DNA from 2 places in the Massilia sp. genome. Region 2 is predicted to be linked to the other one. Evidence: riboswitches for the same ligand, from Rfam matches in the RefSeq annotation. Region 2 holds a riboswitch; the other holds the start of a gene.
The links. A riboswitch is a leader RNA that binds a small molecule or an ion and turns the genes downstream of it on or off. The one in region 2 is predicted to bind cobalamin.
Positions count from the first base shown of each region.

Region 1 (9,632 bases), on a different contig from region 2:
GCCACGATCAGGTCCGGCTTCATGCTGATGACGCGCTCGAGGTCGATCTCGCGGTTCGAGCCGATGCGCGGGATGCTTTTGGCGGCTTCGGGGTAGTCGCTGTAATTGACCGCGCCGACAATGTGGCTGCCCCCGCCCGCGGCGAACAGCAGCTCGGTGACGTGCGGCGCCATCGAGATCACCCGCAAGGCCGGCTTGTCGAGCGTGACCGCATTGCCCGCGTCGTCATGCACCGTTACCGCGCCCGCCGCCGGCGCAAGCAGCGCTGCTGCCAGAACCACCATCCGTCTCATCGATTGCTCCATGCTTGAAGTGCCTCATCGAGGCGCTGCCATCCCGCTTCGTCCGCCGGCAGGCCGATGCGGATGCCGCGTCCGGCCTCGCGGAACAGGCGGCACCAGATGCCGCGCTGCGCCATGTGCGCGTGGAAGGCCTCGGGGTGCGCCTCTGCCCACCAGTGGAACAGCGGCGTGCCGCCGGCCTGGATGCCGTGCGTCGCCAAGAGGCTGCGCATGCGCCGGCCGGACACCTGCAACTGCGCGAAGGCCTGCCGCTGCCAGTCCAGGTCGCGCAGCGCCTGCCCAGCCACTGCCTGCGCCGGACCGCTGACCGTCCACGGTCCCAGCAAGTCCTCGAGCGAGCGCAGCGTGACGGCGTCGGCGCCGACGAATCCCAGCCGCAACCCTGCCAGCCCGAAGAACTTGCCGACCGAGCGCAGGACGATGAGGCCGGGTTGGCCCGCATGGGCGGCCACGCTCAGCGCCGGATCGGTGTCGCCGAATGCCTCGTCGACCACCAGCCAGCCGCCGCGCCGTCCCAGCCGTGCAGCCCAGGCCAGCAGGCGTTCGGGAGCGATCGTCTCGCCGGTGGGGTTGTTGGGATTGACCACCACCACGACCTCGCTGTCGTCGATCGCGCCGTCCAAATCTTCATGGGAGGCGAGCCGCAACACGTGTCCCTGCTGCAGCCAGGCGTGCGCGTGTTCGGCATACGAAGGGTGTGACACCGTGACCCGCGAGCGTGGACGCAGCCGGGGCAGCGCCTGGATCGCGGCCTGGGTGCCTGCGACCGGCAACAGGGCCGGCGCACCGTAGTAGGCGCAGGCTGCGGCGGCCAGCGCCGGATCCGGCTCGGGCAGGCGGTGCCAGGCATCGGCTGCCAGGGTGGGGGCGGGATAGCCGTGCGGGTTGATGCCGGTCGACAGGTCGATCCAGTCATGCTGTCCGTACAGGCGCGCGGCCTCGCGCAGCTTGCCGCCATGCTCAAGCATGCTGCCTCCACGCCAGGACGGCGGCGGCGGCGGCCACGCCCAGCCAGAGTACGGTGGTCCGTAGAACCAGGCGCCAGGCGCGCACGATGTCCGTCGCGGTGGCGTTCGGCCCCGTGCCGAGCGGCGGACGCTGCTCCAGACGTCCATCGTAGACGGCGGCGCCGCCGAGCGAGACGCCGAGTGCGCCGGCGCCGCTTGCCATGACCGGGCCGGCGTTCGGGCTGCTCCAGGCGGGCGCCTGGGTGCGCCAGCATCGCCAGGCGCGTGCGCGTCCGGCGCCTGCCAACACGACGTAGGACAGCGCGGTCAGCCGCGCCGGCACATAGTTCAGCATGTCGTCGATGCGCGCCGCGGCGCGGCCGAACAGGAAGAAGCGCGCGTTCCGGTAGCCCCACATCGCATCGAGCGTGTTGGCAAGGCGGAACAGGACGGCGCCGGCGCCGCCCGCGACCAGGAACCAGAACAGGGTGCCGAACACCGCATCGTTGCCGTTCTCGAGCAGCGACTCGGCGCCGGCTTTCGCCAGGTCGGTTTCGCCGGCGTCATGCGTGTCGCGGCTGACGATCCACGACGTGCGGGTGCGTGCGCTTGCCAGGTCGCCGGCACGCAGCGCGTCGACGATCGGCATGGCGTGGTCGCGCAGGCTGCGCAGGCCGATGCAGGCATACAAGAGCAGGGCGTGCAGCCACAGGCCGGCATGCTGCACCGCCAGCCAGGCCAGCAGGGTCAAGGGCAGCACGGCCAGCAACCAGGCCAGCAGCCCGCGCACCAAGCGCAGTCCGGCGCGGTTCAGCCGGCGTTCGATCGCTTGCGCCAGCTTGCCGAAGCCGACCAGCGGATGCCAGCGCCGCGGCTCGCCCAGCAGCAGGTCGAGCAGGACACCTGCGGCCAGCAGGCCGGCCAGCTGCGGCAGCGACAGCCCGCTCAGCATGCGGCGCCTTTCAGTATCAGCGGCAGCCCGGCTGCCACGAATACCGCCCGGTCGGCGTGCGCGGCCACGGCCTGGTTGAGCCAGCCCGCTTCGTCGGCAAAGCAGCGCGACACCGCGCCCCACGGCACGATGCCCAGGCCGACTTCGTTGGAGACGAACACGATCTCTCCTTCGGCGCCGGCATCGAGAATATCCAGCAGCGCGGCGCGCTCCTGGTGAAAGCGCTCCGGCAGCGCCACCTCGCCCACGTCGGGCCAGGCGCGGCCGTCGCAGAACATCAGGTTGCTGAGCCAGAGCGTCAGGCAGTCGACCAGTACCAGCCGTTCCGGCCTGCAATGCTTCCTCAGCACGGCCGCCAGTCCCAGTTCTTCTTCGACCGTATGCCAGTGGGCGGGACGCCGGGAGCGGTGCTGGGCAATGCGCGCGGCCATCTCGGCGTCGCCGGCGCGCGCGGTGGCCACATAGACGACTTCCTTGCCGGATGCCCGCGCCAGCCGTTCGGCATAGGCGCTCTTGCCGGAGCGCGCTCCGCCCAGCACCAGGGTAGTGCTCATGTCCGCCCTCCGCCGAGCAGCGCGGCCACGGCCGGCGGGTTGGACGGGAAGTAGGCGTGGAAGTAGGAGGCGGTGAGCGAACCAATGCGGTAGACGGCTTCGCCTTGCGCGCCGTTGCCGGTCTTGACGGTATGCGCCTGCGCCGGCGCCACGGTCTCGAAGCGCGAATAGTGGAAGCTGTGGCCGCGCACCGGTCCCTGCCCGGTCGGCATGGCATGTGCGCCGAGGCCGGCGAGGCGCGGCTGCATGTGCACTTCGCCCGGCAGCAACCCCACCATGGGCCAGCGCTGCCCGCCCTGGTCGGTGAGCCCGTCGGCGAGCACCATCATGCCGCCGCATTCGGCCAGGATCGGCACGCCGCGTGCATGGATCGCACGGATCGACGATTGCCAGTCGGCCGCCTGCGCCAGTTCGGCGCAGTGCAGCTCCGGATAGCCCCCCGGCAGGAAGACGGCGTCCGCATCCATCGGCACCGCTTCGTTCGCGAGTGGCGAGAAATAGCGGAGGCGCGCGCCCATCCTTTCCAGCAGTTCCAGGTTGGCGGGGTAGAGAAAGCAGAAGGCCGCATCGCGGGCAATGGCGACGACCCGTCCGTCCAGCAAACGCTCCACCTCCAGCCACTCGGGAGCGGACTGCGCCATCAATGGCAGGGCGTTCCAGGCATGCTCGTCGAAGCGCAGGCCGTCCGCGAGCTTGTCGAGCAGGGCGTCCAGTCCCTCGACCTCGCCGGGCAGGACCAGGCCCAGGTGGCGTTCCGGCAGCGGCGTGTCCTGGCGTGCCAGCCAGCCGAGCAGCGGGATGTCGCGCAGCGACGCGGCCACCATGTCGGCGTGGCCTTCGCTGGCGATGCGGTTGGCCACCACGCCGGCCAGTTGCACCGGACCATAGTCGCGCAGGCCGCGCGCCACCGCCCCCGCGGTTTGGGCCATGGCCGAGGCGTCGATCACTGCCAGCACGGGCACGCCGAACGCGCGCGCCAGGTCCGCCGCCGAGGGCGAACCGTCGTACAGGCCCATGACGCCCTCGATCAGGATCGCATCGGCTTCGCGCGCCGCGTCGTGCAGGCGGCGCCGGCATTCCTCGAACCCGACCATCCACAGGTCGAGCGTATGCACCGGCGCGCCGGACGCCTGTTCGAGCAGCATCGGATCGATGAAGTCCGGCCCGCACTTGAACACCCGCACGCGCTGGCCCTGGCGCAGCAGCTTGCGCGCCAGCGCGGCGGTGACGCTGGTCTTGCCTTGGCCCGACGACATCGCCGCAACCAGCACGGCGCGCGCCCCCGCATCGCGGTTCATCACCACTCCGTCCCGGCCTGGGCCGCAATGCCCGCCTTGAAGGCGTGCTTGACCACGTTCATCTCTGTGACCGTGTCGGCCACCGCCACCAGTTCAGGCGGCGCCGCGCGGCCGGTCACGACCACGTGCTGCATGACCGGCCGGTCGAGCAGGTCGGCAATCACCGTGTGCACGTCGAGGTACTTGTACTTGAGCGCGATGTTCAGTTCGTCCAGCACCACCATGCCGTAGCCCGGGTCCTGGAGGAAGCGCCTGGCCTGTTCCCAGGCTTCGCCCGCCTTGGCGATGTCGCGTTCGCGGTCCTGGGTTTCCCAGGTATAGCCTTCGCCCATCGCGTGGAAGCTGACCTCGTTGGGGAAGCGGCGCAGGAATTTTTCCTCGCCGGTCGACATGGCGCCCTTGATGAACTGGACCACACCGACCTTCATGCCGTGGCCGAGCGCGCGCGTCAGCATGCCGAAGGCGCTCGAGCTCTTGCCCTTGCCGTTGCCGGTATTGACGATGAGGATGCCGATTTCCTTGTCCGCCGCCGCGATTTTTGCGTCGATGACGGCCTTCTTGCGTTCCATGCGCTGGCGGTGGCGCTCGTTCAATGCAGCAGTCTCTTCTTGGGTCATCTCGTTCATACGCTAGCCTCATGGGGGAGAAAGATGCGGCGGCCGCCGTGCTCGATCATGTCGATCGGGTGGCCGAGGTAGTCGCCCAGCAGCGCCGGTCGCATGATGTCGTCGACCGGGCCGGCCTGCCAGCGGCCGTCGCCCATCAACAGCAGCGCGTGGGTGGAAATGCGGTAGGCGAGGTTCAGGTCGTGGCCGATCATGACCACGGTCTTGCCCTGCTCGCGGCACAGGCCTGCCAGCAGGGCCATGCTGCTGACCTGGTGCGCCAGGTCGAGCGCGTTAGCCGGCTCGTCGAGCAGCAGCAGCGGCGTGTCCTGGGCCAGCAGCGCCGCGATGGCGACCCGCTGGCGCTCGCCGCCGGACAGGGTGCGCACGTCGCGGGCGGCCAGGTCCGCCACTTCCATCGCCTCCAGTGCATGCATGGCGGCCTGGTGGTCGTCGCTGCCTTCCCAGTAGCGGCTGGCGTGGTAGGGATGGCGCGCCGACAGCACGGTCTCGATCACGCTGTACGAAAACGCGTCGTGGCGCGACTGTGCCAGGAAGGCGCGCTGGCGCGCCAGTTCTTCCGGCGCCCAGTCGGCCAGCACCCGGCTGCCGACGAACACCGCGCCGGCATCCGGACGGTGCAGACCGGCCAGCGTGCGCAGCAGCGTGCTCTTGCCGGCGCCGTTGCGGCCGATGATGCTCCAGCATTCGCCGCCCCGAGCGGCCCAGTCGAGCTTGTGCACCAGCAGGCGGCTGCCGGCCTTGAGGTCGAGGTGTTCGGTCCGGATCATCTCACCTCCGCAAACGGTGCAGTTGGTAGAGGAATACCGGGGCGCCGATGATCGCGGTGATCGCGCCGACCGGCAGCTGCTGCGGCGCGATGACGGTGCGTGCCAGCGTGTCGCACAGCACCAGGAAGCTGCCACCCGCCAGCACCGCCGCCGGGATGAGTACCCGGTGGTCGGGACCGAAGGCGAAGCGGCAGGCGTGCGGGACGATCAGTCCGACGAAGCCGACCGAGCCGGCGCTGGTGACGGCGCTGGCCGTCAGCACGCCGGACACAAAAAACAGGCCCTTGCGCAGGCTGCCGACGCGGATCCCGAGCGTGGCCGCCGCTTCCGCATGCAGCGCGACCACGTTCATGGCGCGCGCGTTGCGCAGGGCGTACAGCAGGGCCGCGCCCAGCACCAGCCAGGGCGCCAGGCGCAGCGGCGCGCCGGCCAGGTCGCCGATCATCCAGAAGATCATGCTGCGCAAGCGGCCTTCCGGCGCGATCGACAGCATCAGGGTGACCAGGGCCATGCAAGCCGAGGAGAGGATGACGCCGGTCAGCAGCAGCATCGAGGTGCCGGCTTCGAGCGCCAGGCCGCTGCGCAGGTCGCGCCGGGCCAGCAGGTAGAGCAGCATCGACACCGCCACCGCGCCGGCCAGCGCCGCCATGTCGACCACGATGGCGCTGGCCATCAGGAGCAGGGCCAGCAGGGCGCCCACCGAGGCGCCTGCCGAAATGCCGAGCACGTAAGGGTCGGCCAACGGGTTGCGCAGCAGGGCCTGCATCATCACCCCGGCCAGGGCCAGCGCGCCGCCGGTCACGAAGGCGGTCAGCGCGCGGCCGGCGCGCAGCTCGAGCAGCGAAGCCGCCAGCGAGCTTTCGCCGGACGCCAGCTGGCGCAGCGCGTCCGGCATGTCGGCCAGCGGCACGGCGATCGAGCCCGTCATGCCGGCGAACAGCAGGCTGGCGACGGCGCACAGCAGCAGGGCGCCGATGACGAGCATGGCGCGCCGGCGGTGCGCTTGAGCGGGGTGATGCATGGGTCTCCTTCCCGATGGCGTCCTGGTCAGCGAATGCCGTAGCGCAGGCCGGCGAACCAGGTGCGTCCGCTGGTGCCGTAGTAGCGCGCCAGCTCGTACTGCTTGTCGGCGACGTTGTTCAGGCGGACCAGCAGCGACACGTCGGGCGCCACTTGCCAGCTAGTGTACAGGTTGAGCAGGCCGTAACCACCCAGGCGATTGCGGTTGGCGGCGTCGTCGAAGCGCTCGCCGGAGAGCTGCAGTTCGGCGCCGGCCTTGATCAGGCCCCAGCTGCCGTCGGCGCTGAAACTGGCATGCTTCTTCGAGCGGCGCGCCAGCCGCTTGCCTGTGGTGAGATCCTTCGGATCCTGCCAGTCCAGGCTGCCGCGCAAGTCGATGCCGCTGACGCGCGTCTGGGCCGCCACCGTGACGCCTTCGAGCTGCGCTTCGTTGACGTTGTAGGCGCAGCTGCCGGCGCGCCCCGGGCAGGGCGTGCTTGATACGATCATGTCGGTCAGGCGGTTGCGGAAATACGTGGCGTCGAACTGCACGCCGCCGGCGTCATAGCGCAGGCCGGCTTCGCGGTTGCGGCCCTGTTCCGGACGGTTGGTCGGCAGGCCGTAGTTCGGGAAGTACAGCTCGTTGAAGGTCGGCGCGCGGAAACTGGTGCCGACGCTGGCGGTGGCGCGCAGCCCGTTGCCGAAGTCGTAGCCATAGCCGGCGGCCCCGGTGTTCTTGCTGCCGTAGCTTGATGAGCGGTCGTGGCGGGCGCTGACATCGAACAGGTGGGCGCCGCGCCTGGCCGAATAGACGGCCGCATACGCGTTGGTGGTGCGCGAGCGCGACAGGGCCGCGGTGGCGCTCGATTCCACTTCCTCCTTGCGGTGGCTGTAGAGCAGCTGCAGGGTATCGGGACCGAACGCGATGCTGTTCTGCCAGCTCAGTTCATCCTGCCGGGTGTCGATCTGGCTGGCGCCGGATGGGGCGGCGCTGGTGAAGCTGCCCAGCTTGTCGCTTGAGCTCGCGTACTGCAGGGTGCTGCGCCAGGCGGCGCTGAACTGGCTGGTGGCGTAGACCGCCGCCGTGTTCAGGTCCTGCTCGTTATGGACGTCGTAGGCGGCGCTGCCGCTGTCGTACTGCGCGCGCAGATCGCTGTGCAGGAACTGGGCGCCGACTTCGAACGTCGGGGTCAGCGCGTACGACAGCTGGCCGTTGGCGTTGCGGCGGCGGTAGCCGTCTTCGTCCGGATTGAAGCCGAAGGCGCCCGGCCGCGTGGCGGAGAAGCCGTCCGACTCTTCATGGCCGGCGCCGAAGGCATAGCGCAGGCCCTTGGCCGCGCCGTGCACGCCGGCGTCGAGCTGGCGCGTCGCATTGCTGCCGGCGCCAAGCGAGCCGGTGAAGACCGGACCGCCTTCGCCCTTGCGGGTGAAGATCTGGATCACGCCGCCGATGGCGTCCGCGCCGTACAGGGTGCTGAGCGGGCCGTAGACGATTTCGATGCGTTCGATGGCGCCGAGCGGCACCGCGTTCCAGGCGGCGACGCCGCTGGTGGACGAACCGATGCGCACGCCGTCCAGCAGGACTACGACCGCGTTGCTGTTGGCGCCGCGCAGGAACACGCTGGTCGCGGCGCCGGCGCTGCCGTTGCGGGTGATCTCGATGCCGCGCTGGCGCCGCAGCACGTCGGCCACCGAACCGGCGCCCGAGCGCGCGATCTCGTCGGCATGGATCACGGTGGTGTCGGCTATCACGTCGCCCGCGCGCTGCGGCAAGCGGTTGGCGGTGACGACGACCGAATCGAGGGTTTGGGCGACAGCGGGCGAAACAGATGCAAATGCAAGCGACAGCGCGGCCGCAAGCCGTGTGACAGGAAGGTTCATGAAAAGCTCAATCAAAAGACAACCAGCCGACGTCCCCGTAGGCCAGATTGATCAGAAGCGCGCGCGTGGCACGCTTCCACCTTTTGGCCGGTATCCGGGCTGGCAAGTATGGCCGTCCGACCTTCCCATGCGTTCGCACAGTGGTCATGGAAGACGGTTTGCCGCGTAGCCCGAAGATCGAGCGCGGCACTTGCTTACCGTTGCGGGGGCAGCACACCTTGGCCTTGTTGAAGGGCTTCGTGTTTCCCGTTTAACTGCGGTCGTGAACACGACCGCGAGCACCAAAACGCTGCCATTATACGCAGGCTCGCGCGGCGTTGTCAGTCTTTCAGCACGATGACGTCGCCGTAGCCGATGCGGTGGGGGCTGGAGGCGGCACGCAATGCGGCCTGTTCGATGCTGCCGCCAGTGTGAAGTGCGGACAGCAGGCGGATCGTGCCGGCGTGGCAGATGACGAGGGCGGCAGGGTGCCGCAGCTCCGCGCGAAATGCGGCGACCCGGCGGGCCACGTCAAACACGCTCTCGCCGCCGCCCGGACGGTAGTGCAGCAGGTCGGCGGCCCAGGCGTCGACCTCGGCGCGCGGGATGGCGTCCCATGCGCGCATTTCCCAGGCGCCGAAATCCATCTCGGCCAGGCGCGCATCGAGCCTGACGGGAACGTCGAGTGCGGCGGCAAGCGTCGCGCACCGTAGAAGTGGGCTGGCATAGACGGGCAAGCCCCCTGGCAGGCCAGCCGTGCGCAAACTGGCGGCGACCTGCGCAATTGCTTCGATAGACGTCGAGATGTCGGTACTGCCGTAGCAGACGCCGGGCGCGACCTCCGGTTGCGGATGGCGAACCAGGACCAGCTGCATCGCTTATGCGAGGACGCCGAGGCCGAGCGTACCCAGCACGGCGAGATAGATGAGGACTTCGGCCAGTTGCTGCACGGCGCCGAGGCAGTCGCCGGTATAGCCGCCAATGCGGCGCGCGAACTTGCGGGCCAGCCACCAGGTCGCCGCGACGCTGGCGGCCATCGCGGCAAGCAGCGCGCGCAGGTCGAGCGCACTTGTCGCGAGCAGGATGGCGGCGGCGATGGCGACCGTGGCGGATGCGATGGCGAATTCCGCCGTGCTCATGCGTTCGGCCAGCGGCTTGGCCTTGCCTTCGGCGCGCGCATATTCCATGCGCCAGATGAGGGACGTGGCCGCAAGGCGCGATAGCGGATGGGCGAGCAGCAGCGCGCCAATGGCGCTGCCTGGTGGCAGCATCGCCAGTGCGGTGCATTTCGCTCCGAGCATGCCCACGACACCGATGGCGCCGT
Region 1 covers NZ_JBKBOV010000069.1:3,656-13,287, forward strand. Annotated here, with positions in the region: gene ACK4S9_RS22485 (cobalamin-binding protein) at 1-293, opposite strand, end outside; gene cobD (threonine-phosphate decarboxylase CobD) at 290-1,270, opposite strand; gene cbiB (adenosylcobinamide-phosphate synthase CbiB) at 1,263-2,201, opposite strand; gene cobU (bifunctional adenosylcobinamide kinase/adenosylcobinamide-phosphate guanylyltransferase) at 2,195-2,755, opposite strand; gene ACK4S9_RS22505 (cobyrinate a,c-diamide synthase) at 2,752-4,053, opposite strand; gene cobO (cob(I)yrinic acid a,c-diamide adenosyltransferase) at 4,053-4,679, opposite strand; gene ACK4S9_RS22515 (ABC transporter ATP-binding protein) at 4,676-5,449, opposite strand; gene ACK4S9_RS22520 (FecCD family ABC transporter permease) at 5,451-6,470, opposite strand; gene ACK4S9_RS22525 (TonB-dependent receptor domain-containing protein) at 6,497-8,329, opposite strand; cobalamin riboswitch at 8,397-8,630, opposite strand; gene ACK4S9_RS22530 (histidine phosphatase family protein) at 8,650-9,183, opposite strand; gene ACK4S9_RS22535 (adenosylcobinamide-GDP ribazoletransferase) at 9,187-9,632, opposite strand, start outside.
Region 1: another riboswitch for cobalamin. It lies ahead of ACK4S9_RS22525 (TonB-dependent receptor domain-containing protein); the one in region 2 lies ahead of ACK4S9_RS07365 (TonB-dependent receptor family protein).

Region 2 (9,632 bases):
CGCTCTGGATCAACGGCCGCGCCGGCGGCGCCGTGGGCGCGGCCGGCAACTACGAGGACTTCAGCTACTGGGGACCGTCCTCCACCCCGGCCGGCGTCAACAAGAAGGCGGTCAACTGGGACGGCCGCAGCAGCATCGCTTCCCAGAGCGGCAGGGTACGCGACGCGCTCGACTGCTTCTGCACCGGCGGCAACTGGTGCTACATCGTCACCTACAGCGCCGGCGACCTGATGCTGGGCTATACGCTGGCCAACTACGGCGGCACGGCGCGGCTGAAGAAGAACGCGGTTCCGAACGCGAGCGGAGTCTGTGGCAACAGCGGTGGCAACAGCGCCGGCGGCGCCCAGACCGGCTGGAACATCAAGTGGGTGCGCGCCGCGGCCGGCGCGGCCGGCGGCTCCGAGCTGTCCGACGCCGGATCCTGGACCACCTCGGAGCCGCTGGTGCAAGACCTCAAGACCGCCACGGCGCGCGCCATGTACAACCACAACGACACGCGCAACATCTGGTTCTACATGTATGCCGGCGCCAGGGGCACGCTCTATTCGGGCCTGCTGCCGGGCCAGGACGACGAGGTCGTCGCCTATCACAGCAGCGGCGGGGTGGCCGGCAGTTCCGGGCGCTCCCTGTGCAATCCCGGCGACTGGTTCTGCAACGACCTCACGCTCGGCAGCGCCAACAACCAGGGCGGTAGCGCCAAGTGGAGCTACCACTCGGTGATGTTCCGCGACGACGGCGAGGACTACAACCATTACCTGGGCGGCAACTGGGGCGGCGTCGCGGGCGTCGTGCGCGAGGGCGTGGTGAATACGGCGCAGTAGCGTCTTGCGCCCGCGCGCGCCGCGGGCCCATGCCATCGGCATCGATCCTGCGCGCGCGCATATTTCCAGCAAAAAACTTGGCGCCCCGACGCGTCCGCAACATCTCAATCGTGCAAATTGACACGTCTGTATGCCGAGCGTACTGTCGAACTCAACCGTAGAACCTACGGTCACAACTACCATAAGGAGAAGACAGTGAGACAAATACGCATGTTGTGCGCGCTGTGCCTGATGTTGGTAACGAGCTGGGCTACCGCCGCGAACTACACCCTCTGGATCAACGGGCGCACCGGCGGCGGGGCGATCGGCAACTACAACGACTTCACCTACTGGGGCCCGTCCTCCACCGCGGCCGGGGTCAACAAGAAGGCGGTCAACTGGGACGGCCGCAGCAGCATCGCTTCCCAGAGCGGCACGGTGCGCAATGCGCTCGACTGCTTCTGCACCGGCACCAACTGGTGCTACATCGTCACCCACAGCGCCGGCGACCTGATGATGGGTTACACGCTGGCCAACTACGGCGGCTCGGCGCGCCTGAAGAAGAACGCCAGCCCTGCCAGCAACGGCGTGTGCGGCAACAGCGACGGCACGTCGCAGACCGGATGGAACATCAAGTGGGTGCGCGCCGCCTCCGGCGCGGCCGGCGGCTCGGAACTGTCGGACGCCGGTTCCTGGACCACCTCGGAGCCCCTGGTGCAGGACCTCAAGACCACCACCGCGCGCGCCATGTACAACCACAACACCACCCGCAACGTGTGGTTCTACATGTATGCGGCCGCCAAGGGCACCGCCTACTCGGGCATCCTGCCGGGCCAGGACGACGAAGCCGTCGCCTACCACAGCACCGGCGGCGTGGCCGGCAGTTCCGGCGGCTCCTACTGCAACCCGAGCGACTGGTTCTGCAACGACCTGACGCTCGGCAGCGCCGCCAACGAGGGCGGCAGCGCCAAGTGGAGCTACCACTCGGTGGTCTTCCGTGACGACAGCGAAGCCTACAACCACTACGCCAATGGCAACTGGGGCGGGATCGTGGGCGTCGTGCGCAGCGCCGTGGTGAACAGTGCTCTCTAGGCCGGCCAAGGCGCTCATCGGACTGGGCGTGGCGCTGGCCGCCGCGCTCGGCCTGTGGCTCGGGCGCGGCGAGCCGGAGGCCGCGCCGCGGGCCGTCGCCAGCCCGCCGCCTACCGGCCCGCGCTTCTTCAGCCCGGTGCCGGAGAGCGGCCCGGCGATTCCCGGCGGGCGCGCCGAACGGCGCCGCCAGCTGGTCGAGCAGGTCGAGCTGACCGACCACACCTATTGCAGCTACCTGGAGGGCAGCCGCTACCCAATGGAATCGCGCCCGGCCGCGCAGAATCCGGACCAGCTGCACCCGAACCAGCCCGTCACCGAGATGCACCCGATGCGACTCGAGGGCGGCGGCAACCAATCCAATGTGTTCCTGCAGACCTCGCAGTCGCGCGTCTACCTGGCCGCCGGCGAAGCCGCCGCCTTCTCGCTGCGCGCGGTGGATGCGCAGGGCGCCACCGTGCCGATCGTGATCACGCGCGCGCTGGCCCAGGGCATGACCTATGGCGGCAGCCGCCCGACCCCGCAGGTGGCCCTGTCGTTCGCCGACGACGGCGGCGGAGCCGACCCGGTGGCCGGCGACAATGCCTACGCCGCCGTCCTGGCGCCGAGCCAGACCGGCCTGGCGGGCTTTCACGGCACCATCCGCACCGAGGTCCGCTACAACGCGGGCGGACGCAATGGCTTCGCCCTGTTCGACGTGATCTACACGCCGGTGCTGCCGGCCAGCTGGACCGGCCAGGTGCGCGAAGCGGTCGAGAACGGCTCGCTCAGCTTCTACCTCGGCCTCGAGGTGCGCCAGCCGGGGCGCTACATCGTCACCGGCCGGGTCGACGATGCGCGCGGCCAGCCGTTCGCCCTGGCCACCTTCAACGAGGTGCTGGCCGTCGGCACGCGCGAAGTGAAGCTGACCGTGTTCGGCAAGCTGATGACGGACGAGCGCCCGGCGCTGCCGCTGCGGCTGCGCGACGTCGACGGCTACCTGCTGCGCGAGAACGTGGACCCCGACCGCCTCCTGGTGCCGCGCCTGGAAGGGCAGGTGTTTGCCAGCCGCACCCGGAACATGAACGGCGTGTCGGATGCCGAGTGGCAGAGCGAGGAGCGCGCGCGCTACCTGCTCGAGTACGCGAAGGACCGCAACGCCGCCCGCGAACGGCTGGCGGCCTTCGACCCAAGCCAGCCGCTGCCGCCGAGCGCCTGCGTCCCGGCGGCCAGGTAAAGCGGTGGAATCAACCCATCAGGAGGGGGAAGCGGTCGACCAGGCAGGCGGCGCCGACCATGGCGCACAGGACGCCGAAGGCGCACCAGCGACCCAGCGATTTCTTCGGCGGAAGCTCGACCGCGGCCCAGCGCGGCGGCGAATTCCTCGGCACATGACGCATGATGATTCTCCAGAAATGCGGCCCGGCGGGCGGAACCTGGAGTGTGCGCCGGCCCCGAAGCGGTGCATTGCTAGTGATCAATGGATTGTGCGTTCAGGTGTGCTGTTGTTTCCCAAGCCGGCCGCCAGCGTAAAATAGCGTCCTGACTGAAGATTTGGAAAGTAGAGCATGTCGATACAATGGTTCCCGGGGCACATGAATGCGGCCAAGAAGGAAGCCGCCGAGCAGATGGAGAACACCGACCTGGTGATCGAAGTCCTCGACGCCCGCCTGCCCGAGGCGAGCTGCAATCCGCTGGTGGAAGAGCTGCGCAAGTTCCGCCAGCGTCCCTGCCTCAAGATTTTGAACAAGACCGACCTGGCCGATCCGGTCGCGACCGCGGCCTGGAAGGCCTTCTATGATGCGCAGGAGGGCGTGACCGCCTACCCGATGACGACCAAGCGGCCGAACGAGGTGGCGCGCATCCCCGACATCTGCCAGTCGCTGGCGCCGCATCGCGGCGTGCCGACCAAGCCGCTGCGCATCATGATCATGGGCATTCCGAACGTCGGCAAGTCGACCCTGATGAACGCGCTGCTCAAGAAGCGGGTGGCCAAGGTGGGCGACGAACCGGCCGTCACCAAGACCCAGCAGAAGCTCTACCTCGGCAAGCACATCGTGCTGGTCGACACGCCGGGCATGCTGTGGCCGAAGATCGCCATGGCGAGCGACGGCATGATGCTGGCCGCCAGCCACGCGGTCGGCTCGAATGCGCTGATCGAGGAGGAGGTCGCGGAATACCTGGCCAACCTGCTGCTCGAGCGCTATCCGCAGCTGCTCACGGCCAGGTACGGTTTCAAGACCGAGGGGCTGGACGGCATCGCCGTGATCGAGCACGTGGCCCAGCGCCGCGGTTTCCGCGTGCGCGGCGGCGAGTTCGACTACGAAAAGGCGGCGCACGTGCTGCTGCACGACTACCGCAGCGGGGCGCTGGGACGCATCAGCCTCGAGACGCCGCAATCCCGTGCCGCGGCGCTGGCGCGCCATGCGGAAGAAGTGGCGGAGAAGGCCCGCATCGCCGAGGAAAATGCGGCGCTGAAGGCGGAAGAAGCGATGCGCGGCAAGCGCGGCACCTAGGGTCTATCTGACTTGGTTCGTCGTCTTGCCGACCACCTTACGGGAAGTCGCTGAGATACACCTCAGGTCCGGTGGCGCCCGGCGTGCCTGGCCACTTCCATCAGCCCGAACAGGCGCGCGCAGCGCGTCCACGCCAGCGCCAGCACCGCCAGCTGGGCCAGCAGTAGCCCGCCGAGGAAGCTGCCCGGGCCCAGCGCCGGCAGGTTCAGGCGCGCCACCGCCAGCGCGCCCGCCAGAAGCAGTCCGAGAGCGCTGATACCCGCATACACGCCGAACACGGCGAACGGCCGGCGCGCGATCACTCCCAGTCCGTCGCACCAGGCCAGCACCGCCGATTTGCGGCGGCGGTCCAGCGCCAGCACCGCGCGCCCGGTGTCGAGCGTCGCATGGGCCAGCAGCAGGAGCAGGGCGGTGACGAGCGCGGCGGCCAGGGCCGCATCGCTGACGCTGGACTCCAGCACGGCGCCGGGCTGCTCGGCGACGGCCGCTGCCAGTCCGCCCAGGAAAGCCGCGCCACCGAGCGGCACGATGGCCCACAGCAGCATGCGCAGCAGGCGCCCGTATTCGCGCACGCCGCCGGCGGCCAGGGCCGCGAAGCCGAGCGGCGCAGGGGCGCGCGCGGCGCTGATGGCGGCGCCGGTCAGGAGCGGCGACAGCAGCAGCGTCATCACGAGCGCGACGCCGCCTCCACCGGCGATCGCCGCGCCGTGCTGGGTGAGCAGGCCCGCCAGGTCGGCGATCGCCACCAGGTCGAGGCGCCTGGCCATGGCCCCCGCCCAGAGCGAACGGTCGAGGGCGCCGCGCAACATGGTCCAGACCGGCAGCGTGGCGACCAGGGTCGGCAGCAGCAGGGCCAGCAGCCACAGCAGCATCAGGCGCCATTGCAGGGCCGGTCGCAGGGCGGCGGCGAAGCCGCGCAGGCCGGCAGGGCCTGCCGGAGCCAGGGTGTGTGGCGCCCGTTGCGGCGCCTGGGATGCGATGGTGGTCATCATACGGTGGCGATGAAGGAGAGGATGAGCTGGAACACCAGCGCGACGTCGCTGGTCCAGCGGGTCGATGCACGGCGGTTGGGTACGCTCGTGCGGCTGTCGTCGAGCTTGTTCACGTCGAGGTAATGGCTGCGGCGCGGGTCGAGCTCGGCCGACACCGCGCGCACCGGCCTGACCCAGGTGAAGCTGCGCCACTTCTCGTCGGGCGAGGCGGCGTTCCAGGCCACCGTCTCGCTGCTGCCGTCCACGAAACGGACCATCAGGGTCTGCGGCACGGGGGCGCCGTCACGGCGTACGGTGACGCGCGTGCGCCAGGGGAAGGGACCGCTGCCCGGCCTGGCATTCGGATTGGCCTTGTGCCACTCGGCACGCAGCCTGGCGATGCGCGCTTCCACCTCGGCACGGCTCTCCTCGACGCGCTTGCCGTCCACCAGGCGGGTGCCGGCAAGCGGCAGCTCTTCCTCCGTGCTCAGCTCGGTCACCTTGTCGTCGACGCGCGCGGCTGCGTACACCTGCTGCGCGAACACCTCTTCGACGGCGGCACGCTCGCCGCTGCCGTCGGCCAGCGCCTCGCGCAGGTCGGCGGTGCTCGGGTGGCGGAATTTCCAGCGCCGGTAATACTCGCGGAATCCGCGCTCCATCGCCGCGCGGCCGATGCGCGCCTCCAGGTCGCGCATCACGATCGTGCCGCGGCTGTACACCGGGCCGATGCCCTGCAGGCGGTTCCAGGCGTTCTGGCCGAGCGCATCGAGCGGGCGCTCGCGCGGCATGAACAGGCGATTCGCGGCGAAGCTGTCGAAACCGGGGTCGATGCCGATCCGCTTCAGCCAGCCGGGCGCCGGATAGACCAGTTGGCCGCGCTCGCGCATCATGCGGTTCTCCCAGTAGCTGTTCAAGCCTTCGTCGAGCAGCGGTTCCTCGAACTCGTTGCTGGCCAGGATGCCGTAGAAGTAGCCATGGCCGAATTCGTGGATCGTCACCGCGTCGAGCTCGTACGCCGCATAGGTCCTGGGCGCCACGCTGGCATGGCCGGAAGCGGTGAACAAGGTCGGGTATTCCATGGCGCCGGCTTCCTCCGCGCCGTAAGGCGGAATCACCACGGTCAGCGTGCGGTAGGGGTAGGGGCCGAGCTTGCGCGAGAAGTAGCCGAGCGAGTCCTTGGCGGCCTTCATCGCGGCCCTGGCGCTGGCCGCGTATTCGGGCGGATACAGCACCCGCACCGTCACGGTCGGGCTGCCCGGGCCGGTCCAGGTTTCCACCAGCGCGGGGGCGCTGCGATTGTCGGCGGTCCAGGCGAAGTCGTGCACGTCGTGCTGCACGTAGCGATGCGTGAGCATGCCGTTCTTCTCGACGGGCCTGCCCTGCAGCTCGCCGGTGGCGCCGACGGTATAGCCCTTCGGGACCGTCAGGCTCACGTCGTAGCTGCCGAAGTCCGCATAGAACTCGGACTCCGCATGGAATTCGTGGGCATTCCAGCGCGGCGCCAGCGCGCCGCGCTCGCCCGGCAATTCCAGCACCGCGATCTTCGGGAACCACTGCGCCACCATGTGGAAGCTGCCGTAGTAGCCGGTGCGCGCGATCACCCGCGGCAGCTGGGTGGTGAAGGCCATGTCGAGCGTGGTGGAGGCGCCCGGCGCGACGGCTTGCGGCAGGTCGAGGCGCGCGACCGTGTGGTCGGTGGCGGGGCCATTGTCCGGCTGGACGAAGCGCCACGGCACCGCCGCGCCGCCCTGGCTCACGCTGCGCAGGGCGATATGGCCCCAGTCGCCGTCGCCGATCTCGACCCCGCTGCGAAAGGCCGCACCGCGCAGGCGCTGCTCGGTGAAGAAGGTGCTGCCTTCGCCTTCGAAGGCGTTCATGTAGAGGTGGACGTAGACGCTGCGCACCGGGACCGCGCTGCGGTTGCGCCAGCTGAGCTGCTGGCGGCCGGTGACCACGTGCTTGACCGGGTCGAGCGTGGCCTCGATGCGGTAGTTGGCCACCCGGTCGGACAGGGTCGGGTGCGCGCCGTCGCGGATGCCGCCCCATGCTTGGGCTGTGCTGGGCACCTGGACGGCGGCGGCATCGGCTGCGGCCAGCGCGATGCCGTCGAGCGACGGCGCGGCGGCGGGCGGGGGCGGGTCGGCCTGGGCCAGCCAGCTTCCCAGGCCGCCCAGCGCCAGCAGGCCGGCGCCGAGCAGGGCGCGCCAGAGCGTGCGCTTCGATTGGATTGGCATGCAGGGCTCCCTCGTTGTCGTATTTATATGAGCGCGACTATATCCAGAACCCGGGCGCTTTGCCATGCCGGGTGAATGGATGCTCAAAAACAGCGACGCAATGCCGGAAAGCTTGTCAGGTTATAATCTCGCCGTTCTGGTGCCCGCGCATGCTTCCGCTCATGCGCAGTTAAACGGGAAACACGAGGCAAAGGCGCAGCGCGCCCCCGCCAAGATGTGCTGCCCCCGCAACGGTCAACAAGCGCCCCCGCGCCTGACAGAACCCCGATAGCTGCGTTGCATTCGTCTCGCCGTACTCACGTACTGTCTTCGACGAATGCGCCTTGCTCTCGGGGCCTGTCAGGCGCGGGTGGCAGGCTGCTTCAATAACCACTGTGCCGACAGGCATAGGAAGGTGGGGCAGTCGGTCTTGCAAGCCCGGATACCGGCCAGACAGGTGGAAGCGACCGCATGCGAGCAGCATGGCGGCAGCTTCCGTTGAACTCCGGCGTGCGGGGACGCAGGCCGGTGCCATTACCGAGAACATCCGAACATGAAATCTGCTGTCGTACCACGCAGCGCGCCGGCCGTGAAGCCGCTCGCGCTGGCTTGCGCCCTGTCGCTGTCCGTCCTTGCCGGCGCCGCCCTTGCCCAGGATTCCCTGCCTTCGATCGTCATCACCGGCGCGCGCTTCCCGGCGCAGGCCGCCAGCGCGCCGATCGGCGCCACCGTGATCACCCGTGAGGACATCCGCCGTTCCGGCGCCGCCGACGTCAACGCCGCGATCCGCAAGGTCGGCGGCGTCTACGGGCGCCAGAGCCTGGACGCCTCGCCCGACTTCGCGCTCGACCTGCGCGGCTTCGGCGCGAACAGCGCCCAGAACCTGGTGATCCTGGTCGACGGCGTGCGCCTGAACGAGAACGAGCTGACCAATGCGGTCCTGTCGAGCATCCCGGTCGATACCGTCGAGCGCATCGAGATCCAGCGCGGCGCCAGCAGCGTGCTGTACGGCGAAGGCGCGACCGGCGGCGTGATCAACATCATCACGCGCCGCCCCGCCGGGAGCGGCACCCACGGTTCGGTCTTCGCCGAAACAGGCCGCTTCGACACCCACGACCTGCGCGCCTCGCTGACCCACGGCGCCGGCCCGCTGTCCTTCGACCTGGCGCTGGCCGACCGCGGCACCGACAACTACCGCGCCAACAGCGGGTTCAAGCAGAAGACCGCCAGCGGCGGCGTCCAGTACGCCTATGGCGCCGGCCGCGCCGGCCTGCGCTTCGAGCGTTCGGAGCAGGACGCGCGCTTCCCGGGGTCGCTCACCGAGGCGCAGTACCTGGCCGATCCGCGCCATGCGTCCACGCCGGACGACTTCGGCACGCTCGATACCGACCGCTTCAGCGCCTTCGTCGAGCACCGCATCGGCAGCGTCGAACTGGCCGCCGAACTCTCGCACCGCGAGCGCGAGGTCGCAGCCAGTTACTTCTATACCGGCGGCGTCACCCGCGTCGCCTATGACGCCAGCCAGACCCAGTTCTCGCCGCGCCTGCGCCACACGGCCGCGCTGGGCGACAAGCGCAACGAACTGGTGGTGGGCGTCGACCTGGCGCGCTGGGAACGCCAGACCACGTCCAGCTTCTCCCAAGGCGACGCCGAACAGGATTCGAAGGCCATCTACCTGCGCAACGAGCTGCTGTGGAACGCCGCGCAAGGCGTGCTGCACAACGCCCGCCTTGCCATCGGCGCCCGCCACGAACGCTTCACCAAGGACTATTCGGACCCGCTGGCCTTCCCGCCGGTGCTGAACGAGCACCGCAGGCAGTCGATCAATGCCTGGTCGCTGGAAGGCAGCGTCGATCCGATGCCGCAGGTGACCGTATTCGCCAAGCTGGGCCGCAGCTACCGGATCGCCAACGTCGACGAGAACAGCCAGCGCGCGGGCCTCGAGGTGCTGGCGCCGCAGACCTCGCGCGACCTGGAGCTGGGCGTGACCGCCGGCGGCGCCGATCGCCAGCTGACCGCGCGCCTGTTCCGCCACCGCCTGAAGGACGAGATCTTCTACGACCC
Region 2 covers NZ_JBKBOV010000009.1:50,289-59,920, forward strand. Annotated here, with positions in the region: gene ACK4S9_RS07330 (hypothetical protein) at 1-821, shown strand, start outside; gene ACK4S9_RS07335 (hypothetical protein) at 1,017-1,892, shown strand; gene ACK4S9_RS07340 (hypothetical protein) at 1,882-3,105, shown strand; gene ACK4S9_RS07345 (hypothetical protein) at 3,116-3,268, opposite strand; gene ylqF (ribosome biogenesis GTPase YlqF) at 3,437-4,384, shown strand; gene ACK4S9_RS07355 (hypothetical protein) at 4,447-5,376, opposite strand; gene ACK4S9_RS07360 (M1 family metallopeptidase) at 5,373-7,589, opposite strand; cobalamin riboswitch at 7,710-8,037, shown strand; gene ACK4S9_RS07365 (TonB-dependent receptor family protein) at 8,122-9,632, shown strand, end outside.